Regions from separate parts of the Rhizobium sp. UFLA01-1127 genome, predicted to be linked through region 4. Evidence: predicted binding sites of a transcription regulator. Region 4 holds the regulator's gene; each other region holds the start of a gene.
What was found. Region 4 encodes PhoB, which activates phosphate uptake and scavenging genes when phosphate is short. Its sites were predicted from a motif close to TGTCATNNANCTGTCAT; they were not measured.
Positions count from the first base shown of each region.

Region 1 (2,181 bases), on a different contig from region 4:
GAGGTCCGGCATGATTTCTGGCGTCGGGTTGGCGAGCGCCATGATCAACGGCTTTGCCGCCATCTGTTCCAAAAGCTCCGGCTTCAGCACGCCGGCCGCGGACAGGCCGAGGAAGACATCGGCCCCCGGAATGGATTCGGCAAGCTCGCGCTTGTCGCTGTCCTGGGCGTAGACGGACTTCCATTCGTCCATCAGAACGTTGCGATCCTTGTAGACCAGGCCCTCGATGTCGTGAACCCAGATGTTCTCGCGTCTGGCGCCGAGGATGACGAGCAGGTTGAGGCAGGCGAGCGCTGCCGCACCGGCGCCCGAGGCGACGATCTTCACGTCCTCGATCTTCTTGCCGGCCAGCTCCAGTCCGTTGAGGATGGCAGCGGCGACGATGATGGCCGTTCCGTGCTGGTCGTCATGGAAGACCGGAATTTCCATCTTCTCGCGCAGGCGGCGCTCGACGTCGAAGCATTCCGGCGCCTTGATATCTTCGAGATTGATGCCGCCAAAGGTCGGCTCCAGCGCTGAGACGGTGTTGACCATCTCATCGACGGTCGGAGCTGCGATTTCGATGTCGAAGACGTCTATGCCGGCGAATTTCTTGAAGAGAACGGCCTTGCCTTCCATGACGGGTTTGGAGGCGAGCGGGCCGATATTGCCGAGACCGAGGACGGCGGAACCGTTGGAGATTACGGCAACGAGATTGGCGCGGGACGTATAATCGGCAGCCGTTTCCGGATTGTCGCGGATGGCGAGGCAGGGTGCCGCGACGCCGGGGGAATAGGCGAGCGCCAGATCGCGCTGGTTGCCGAGCGGCTTTGTCGCCTGAATTTCCAGCTTGCCGGGGCGGGGATAGCGATGGAAATAGAGCGCCTGATCATCGAGATTTCCGCTTGCCATGTTCTTGGCTGTTTTCGAAGTGTCGTTCGTATCCAACTCGCGTCTCCATTCCTGCCTGCGCTAGAGTCCCCTCCATACATCAATCGCTTCGCGTTCACAGTATGCAATTGATGCCGCAGCGCGTTTTTGTCGTGGCAAAACGCGGCTGAACCTGGCCGCCGGGCTGCCAAACACAGGGTTTGTCATCTTCCTGAAACACGAGTCTGGTTTTGGAATAGCCAAGGTAGGATAGGGCACGGACATAAAGTTCGTGAATGAAAACATGGACCCCCGGCAGTTCCGAACGCTATTCATTTCTGACGTGCACCTCGGCTCGAAGGCCGCCAAGGCGGACTACCTGCTCGATTTTCTGCGCTACCACGAGGCCGAGACGATCTTCCTGGTCGGCGATATCGTCGACGGCTGGCGATTGAAGAGAAACTGGTACTGGCCCCAGGATTGCAACGATGTCGTACAAAAGCTCCTGCGCAAGGCGCGCAAGGGTACGCGCATTGTCTATATCCCCGGCAATCACGACGAGTTCCTGCGCGATTTCCCCGGCATGCATTTCGGCGGTATCGAGGTGGCGCAGCGCGCCATGCACGAAACGGCCGACGGGAAGAAATATCTCGTGCTCCATGGCGACGAATTCGACGTCGTGGTCCGCAATGCCCGCCTGCTCGCCTATCTTGGCGATTGGGCATACGACATGGCCATCCTGATCAACATCGGCCTTGCAGCGGTGCGCCGCCGCCTGAACATGCCCTACTGGTCCTTCTCGGCCTGGGCGAAGCTGCAGGTGAAGCATGCCGTCAATTTCATCGGCGAGTTCCAGCGTGTCGTCGCCGAGGAGGCCAAGCGCAACGATGCCGATGGCGTGATTTGCGGCCATATCCATCATGCCGTTATCGACGATCTCGATGGGGTCCGCTATATCAACACCGGCGATTGGGTGGAAAGCTGCACGGCGATTGCCGAGCACTACGACGGCACGTTCGAGCTGATCACCTGGCAGAACATTCTCGAGACGCAGCCGGTCGGTTCTCCCGTCGGGGAATTGCCGCAGGCGTTAGGCGCACAGGCGGCGTAATCCTCGCGCCTCCTCACAGGCTCAATAATAGCCTGTCATAATTATTGATCGCAGCGAAAGGGCCGTAGCTTCGGATTTTTCCGAAACGTTATGGTTTTGGCCATTTCTCGCCATAGTCGTATTCCCGATAGCGTGATAGGGACAAACGAGTTCCCTTCAGGTCTGTCATGATTCCCGCGATCAAGTCCTTCCAGGGCGAGGGTGCGCCTCCTTATTTCCGT
Region 1 covers NZ_JAUQTZ010000027.1:33,045-35,225, forward strand. Annotated here, with positions in the region: gene Q4Q11_RS09310 (NADP-dependent malic enzyme) at 1-891, opposite strand, end outside; gene Q4Q11_RS09315 (UDP-2,3-diacylglucosamine diphosphatase) at 1,154-1,960, shown strand; gene Q4Q11_RS09320 (MFS transporter) at 2,128-2,181, shown strand, end outside.
Region 1: the regulator PhoB is predicted to act here: its motif matches at 1,072-1,088, upstream of Q4Q11_RS09315 (UDP-2,3-diacylglucosamine diphosphatase).

Region 2 (2,181 bases), on a different contig from region 4:
CGGTATCGCCGTCGAACCTGCCGCCGGCAATGTCGGTGGCGGCGGACACATCGACGGTGACAACACTGCGATAGATCGACTTGTCACCCTTCTGGCCGTAGCCGTTGTTGCTGTCGCGCGCGAGCATCAGGAAGCTTGTTGGTGAAAGCGCCACGATTTCGCTCTGGGCGGCGACGGCGGTCTTGCCCTTGTCGTTGGTGAAAACCGGCAAAGGCACGACATATTCGTGCACCAGTTTCAGGTGATCGAGATCGGCAGCGTCGTAGACCAGGGCGCGTGTGTTCTGTCTCGTCGAGCTGGAATCACCACCATCCTGACGGGTCGCGGACTGGAGTACGGCGATCAGGAACTTGCCGTCGGGGGTCAGGGACATGCCCTCGAAGCCCTGGTTGTTCTGACGCCCGCTCGTCGGGTCCTTCGGATCGGGAGCCGCTTCGCCAGGGCCTGGATTGTTCGAGGAGAAATTCACCGTGCCGTGTCGCATCGGCAGAAACGCGGCCGGCGGTGCCGTGGCCGAGATCATCTTTCCATCCGCCGAGAAGCGGTAGATGTAGGGACCGTATTCATCGCTGATGAACATCGAGCCATCGGGCAGCCGCACAATGGCCTCGTTGTCGAGCGAGATCTTGCCGTTCGGCGCCTGCGGCAGCAACGGCATGGCGCCTTCCGGATTGCGGACGCCGTTCGCCGGATCGAGCCCCGTGGTTTCGGTGCCCTTATTGTCCCTCAGCAGCAGCGTATCCGCGAGCTTGGCTTCGACACCCGACTGTTCTTTGCCGGCCGGCGGCGTTGCACCGGGAGCGACCGGCGTCAGCTTGATATCGATGGTGTTGAGACGCGCGCCGTAATCCGTGGTGCCGGCGACATTGTAGCCGCGGTCCGGCAGCAGCCACAGCGAACCTTTGTAGGTGCCGTCGGCATTGCGGGTCCAGTTCTTAATGTCGATCGACATGCCCGAGCCGGAACCGAAGGTTTCGCCGAACTTGTCCCGCTGATTGGCTGGAATGCGACCGATGGCGACGCGGCCCTTATTGACGAGCGTCACGCCTTGAACGGTTACGGACGTATCGGCGAGTACCGCGGCCGGCGCGGCGAAAACGAATGTGGCGAGTGCAGCCGACAGGAGCCGCGAGCTCTTCGAACGCATATAGGTCAAGACAATATCCTCCTGATGAAAGCCCTTATGGAGACAACGGCATCCATCTCCGGCCCGATTTCAGATCGGGTCAGAAAACGACAGCCCGGCACGGAAGCGCCGGGCATCCGATGATGAGACGCATCCGGCAATCTGTCCCCAACGACGCTCTAAGGTGTCAATATGATAGGGACATGACAGTTCGCGCAATACGCGAGGTCACCCATCCAACTATAGGAACCGGAGCAATTCTAGGAGAGGGACTTTATGGGAACGGGTTGCCGCAGTTCCTTGGCCGCGACCAGCTCCTTATATTCTGGCGCAACGAGACCGCCCGATATCAGGAGCTTGGCGCCATCCTCGGGACTCATGTCGAGCACCGTAATCTTGTCGCGAGGAACGAAGACAAGAAAACCGGCCGTCGGCACGGGTGTAGGCGGCAGGAAGACCGCCACCATGTCCTGCCCCATGGCGTTGAACTTCGAGGCGATCTCGCCTTTGGCATCCGTCGATATGAAAACCATGGACCAGAGGCCCGGGCTCGGATACTCGATCAGCCCGACCTTCTTGAAGGAGGTGCCCTGCTCCTTCAGCACCGTTTCGAATATCTGCTTGACGCTTTTGTAGATCGTCCGCACCAGCGGAACGCGATTGACGATCAACTCGCCGAAGCGGACGATGCTCTGGCCGATCAGGTTCTTGGCCAGGAAACCGACCAGCGTGATGAAGATCATCGCGATCAGCAGGCCGGTGCCGGGAACGGCGAAATTCAGATAGCTCTCAGGGTCGTAGCGCGCGGGAATATAGGGGCGAACCCAACTGTCGGCCCAATGAACGACGGACCAGGTCAGCCAAAGCGTGATTGCTATCGGAGCACAGATAATGAGGCCGGCCAGGAAATTGTTTCTGATCCGCATGGTTACGGACATCTTGATGAGCTTTTCAGTCATTCGCCGCTCGAAAACTCCGTTCCGTCGCCCACCCCTAACCGGCAAAACCTCCCCACCATCTCCGTCCAGGAAACGTGCCAGAAATCATCAATGCAT
Region 2 covers NZ_JAUQTZ010000009.1:50,106-52,286, forward strand. Annotated here, with positions in the region: gene Q4Q11_RS03945 (esterase-like activity of phytase family protein) at 1-1,147, opposite strand, end outside; gene Q4Q11_RS03950 (DUF502 domain-containing protein) at 1,387-2,085, opposite strand.
Region 2: the regulator PhoB is predicted to act here: its motif matches at 1,319-1,335, upstream of Q4Q11_RS03945 (esterase-like activity of phytase family protein).

Region 3 (2,181 bases), on a different contig from region 4:
TTGATCGGGAGCTTCGACGGATTGACGACCGCATGGGCATGATCATACCAGCCGTCGGAATCGTCGTAGAGGACGACGATCGCGGTGTCCTTCCAATCCGGCGAATTCTGTACGGTGTTGACCACCTCGGTCACGAATTCCTGTTCGTCGAGCGGATCGGAATAGCCGGCATGGCCATCCTGATAGGCGGGCGCCTTCAGGAAGCTGATCGTGGGCATGTTGCCGTTCTTCAGCGCCGCATAGAAGTCGGTCATGTCGTACTGATGGTTTGCCGCATCCGTCGTGCCGATCGCCGCCACGGAGGACGGGCGCGCGTGCGTCGGATTGGCGGTCGAAGCATAGTATTGGAACGGCTGGTGATGCGGAATGTAGTCCGTGTAGTTGACCTTGGTGACCGTCGACGTTGTCGCGCGCTTGCAGCCGGTCGTGCCGTCGGGGTTGGTCAGCGAGAGGTCGAAGCCGCCCTCGAAGAAGCCCCAGGTGATCTTGTGTTCGTTCAGCATGTCGCCGATGTTCTTGCCGTACATCAATGCCGTCTGGCCGATGGAGCAGACGTCGCCTGTCGGATCGAAGTCGCTGATCGCGGTCCAGCCGCCATTGCCGTCGGGCACGATACGGCCCTTGGAATAGGTGCCGTCGCTTTCCAGCGTGTAGCCAGGCGGCAGGATCGCGCCATTGGTCTGGCCGGAAATCAGGTTCAGCGCGCCGGGGGTGGAGGGGCCGAAATTGGTGGAGAAGGAATTATCGCTCATTGCGTAGTGCTGGGCGTAGTTCCAGAGCGCCGTGACGGTGTTGCCGTCATAATAGCCCATGACCTGACCTTTGGTGCCGAAAGCGCCGGCGGCTCCCTTGGTGCCACGGCCGGTATTGGCCGGGAAGAAGTCCATGGCGAAGTTGTTGTAGGCGGCTTGCTCGGCGGTATAGCCGTGGTTCTGCGACTGAGTCGCGGCCTGCGTCCGGTCGAGCCGGAAGGGTGCCGCAGCATCGGCGCCGTTTGCGGTATTCGTCTTGTTCGGGTTGTTGTCGATGAGCCCGGCATGGGCGAGCGTATTGATGTCGGTCGGCGTGTTGTCGGCGACCTTGAATGCCGGTTCGCCATCGACATTTGCGGCTTTGGGGTAGGTCGCGAAATAATGGTCGAAGGAAACGTTTTCCTGGAAAATAACGACAAGATGCTTGATCGGTGTCGCGGTATTCGGCGCCGGGCTTAAATCAGCGGCACCGGTGGTGGAACAGAGCAAAACAAGGCTGAGCGCGCTGCCGGTTGCAAGGGCAACGCGACGTGAAAAACGGGTCATCGTCATATCCTCTTCGAGTGGGGGCATTGCTCCGGCGCATTTGCGCCACGCCGGACATAGAGAACCCTTTCGAGCTATCAATGGAGTATGACAGTTCCATGAAGGGCGCGGTGAAAGGATTTCGCTTCTGTCGAGCACAGGGGCGACAAAGGACGATTCTGCGGTGACGGCCGATGACCGATGGAGAGCGTCTGGCGGGAAAAATGGCGATGCCGCCTTATGTCACGGGCGGCCCGTCACCAAATAGGACGGTTAGATATTCTGGTCCATCATTTCGGCCGGAATTTCATCAGCGCGATGAATGCGGACGACCGTGGCCGGAACGCCTGCGACGGTGCAATGCGGGGGAACGGCCTTCACAACGACGCTGCCGGCAGCGACTTTGCTGTAGGCGCCGACTTCGATATTGCCGAGGATCTTGGCGCCGGCGCCGATCATCACGCCGTGGCGGATCTTTGGATGGCGGTCGCCGCTTTCCTTGCCGGTGCCCCCGAGCGTCACGTTCTGCAGGATTGACACCTCATCCTCGACGACGGCGGTTTCGCCGATGACGATGCCGGAGCCGTGGTCGAGCATGATCGAGGTGCCGATCTTCGCGGCCGGATGGATATCCGGACCGAAGACCAACGAGACAAGGTTGGAAAGCCAGCTCGCAATTTCCGTGCGGCCTTCCATCCAGAGTGCATGGGCGATGCGGTGCGTCTGCAGGGCGTGGAAGCCCTTCAGATTCAAGAGCGCATGCAGGTAGGTCTTGCACGCGGGGTCGCGGGTGCGCACCGCGACAAGATCCGCTTCGGTTGCCTGCAGGATTGCGGGATTTCGCGTCAGTACGTCGGACAACAGCGAAAGCAGGTCACCATGCTCGACCCTGACAACGCAGAGC
Region 3 covers NZ_JAUQTZ010000091.1:9,357-11,537, reverse strand. Annotated here, with positions in the region: gene Q4Q11_RS21160 (phospholipase C) at 1-1,298, opposite strand, end outside; gene cysE (serine O-acetyltransferase) at 1,551-2,181, opposite strand, start outside.
Region 3: the regulator PhoB is predicted to act here: its motif matches at 1,386-1,402, upstream of Q4Q11_RS21160 (phospholipase C).

Region 4 (2,181 bases):
TCGCGGTCAGCCCGGAGGTCATCCTGATGGACGAGCCGTGCTCGGCGCTCGATCCGATCGCGACCGCCAAGGTCGAGGATCTCATTCACGAGCTGCGGGAGAATTTCACCATCGTCATCGTGACGCACTCCATGCAGCAGGCAGCCCGCGTCTCGCAACGCACCGCAATGTTCCACCTCGGCCATCTGGTCGAGGAGAACGACACCGATAAGATGTTCACCAATCCCGACGATTTCCGCACGCAGGATTACATCATGGGCCGTTTTGGTTGATGATGTCAGGCGCGCGGCTCCTTTCACACAGTTCACTTTGAGGATAGAAAAAATGGTCTCCACTCACATTCTCTCAGCCTACGACGAAGACCTGAAGTTCCTGACGCGCCGCATTGCGGAAATGGGCGGCCTGGCCGAGCAGATGGTCAGCGACAGCGTACGCGCCCTGGTCAACAGCGACGCGGCCCTGGCCCAGAAGGTCATCTCCGACGATGTGGTTCTCGACCATGCCGAGCGCGAAGTCGGCGACAAGGCGATCGTCACGATCGCCCGCCGTCAGCCGATGGCCGCCGACCTTCGCGAAATCATGGGCTCGATCCGCATCGCCTCCGATCTGGAGCGCGTCGGCGATCTCGGCAAGAACACTGCAAAGCGCGTCATTGCCGTACAGGGCACCGGCGTCCCCCGCCGTCTTGCCCGCGGCATCGAGCATCTCTCCGAACTGGCATTGAGCCAGCTCAAGGAAGTTCTGGACGTTTACGCCACCCGCTCGCCGGACAAGGCCGTGTCGATCCGCGAACGCGACGAGGAAATCGACGCCATGTATACCTCGCTCTTCCGCGAGATGCTGACCTACATGATGGAAGATCCGCGCAACATCACCACCTGCACGCATCTTCTCTTCTGCGCCAAGAACATCGAGCGCATCGGCGACCATGCCACCAACATCGCCGAGACGATCTATTACATGGCGACTGGTGCTCAGCCGGAAGGCGAGCGCCCGAAGGATGATACCGCCAACACCGTCGGCGCGGTGACGGAATAATTTGGAAGCGAAGAAAGGAGACCATAGGCGCATGGTTCCGAGAGTTGCTGTTGTAGAAGACGAGGAAGCGCTCAGCGTTCTGCTGCGCTACAATCTCGAGGCTGAAGGCTTCGAGGTAGATACGATCCTCAGAGGCGATGAGGCCGAGCTGCGTCTCCAGGAGCGCATCCCCGATCTCCTGATCCTCGACTGGATGCTCCCCGGCGTGTCCGGTATCGAGCTCTGCCGCCGGCTGCGCATGCGGCCGGAGACCGAGCGCCTGCCGATCATCATGCTGACCGCCCGCGGCGAGGAAAGCGAGCGCGTGCGTGGCCTTTCCACCGGCGCGGACGACTACGTCGTCAAGCCGTTCTCGACGCCGGAGCTGATGGCTCGCGTCAAGGCGATGCTGCGCCGTGCCCGCCCGGAGGTTCTCTCCACGGTGTTGCGTTGCGGCGATATCGAGCTGGACCGCGAAACTCACCGTGTCCACCGCAAGAGCCGCGAAGTGCGGCTGGGGCCGACGGAATTCCGCCTGCTGGAATTCCTGATGTCCTCGCCGGGCCGCGTCTTCTCGCGCTCACAGTTGCTCGACGGTGTCTGGGGCCACGATATCTACGTCGACGAACGCACTGTCGACGTTCATGTCGGCCGCCTGCGCAAGGCGCTCAATTTCTCCAATATGCAGGATGTCATCCGCACCGTTCGCGGCGCGGGCTATTCCATGGAAGCCTGAGCGGCAAGGCCGCTCGGGCATCACTACATAGCGGCGGAAATAGAAAAACGGGCCTCGAGTGGCCCGTTTCTCATTTGCAGCGCCGCGCACCATATGTGGCGCGCAAAGGTCGCTGTAGCGCTTTAAATCTGCTGCACAATGTGACGCTTAACCGTTGTTTCGGCGGCGATCATGCACCGGCTGGTATGCCATGCGCTGGTGATAGGTGCAGTAAGGCGACGAATCCGGGCTGTCATTGCCGCAGAAGTGGAAATCGTCCTTCAGCGGATCGCCGACTGGCCACTTGCAGGTGCGTTCCGTCAGCTCCGTCAAGCCAAGCCGGCGGGAGATCGGAACGACGACGTTTGCAGCCGGGCGATATTGGATTTCGTTGACGGAATCAACCTCGATCTCTTCCTTCAGCATGGTTGCACCCTGCTGGCGGGTGA
Region 4 covers NZ_JAUQTZ010000055.1:4,715-6,895, reverse strand. Annotated here, with positions in the region: gene pstB (phosphate ABC transporter ATP-binding protein PstB) at 1-272, shown strand, start outside; gene phoU (phosphate signaling complex protein PhoU) at 325-1,038, shown strand; gene phoB (phosphate regulon transcriptional regulator PhoB) at 1,070-1,753, shown strand; gene Q4Q11_RS15660 (GcrA family cell cycle regulator) at 1,901-2,181, opposite strand, start outside.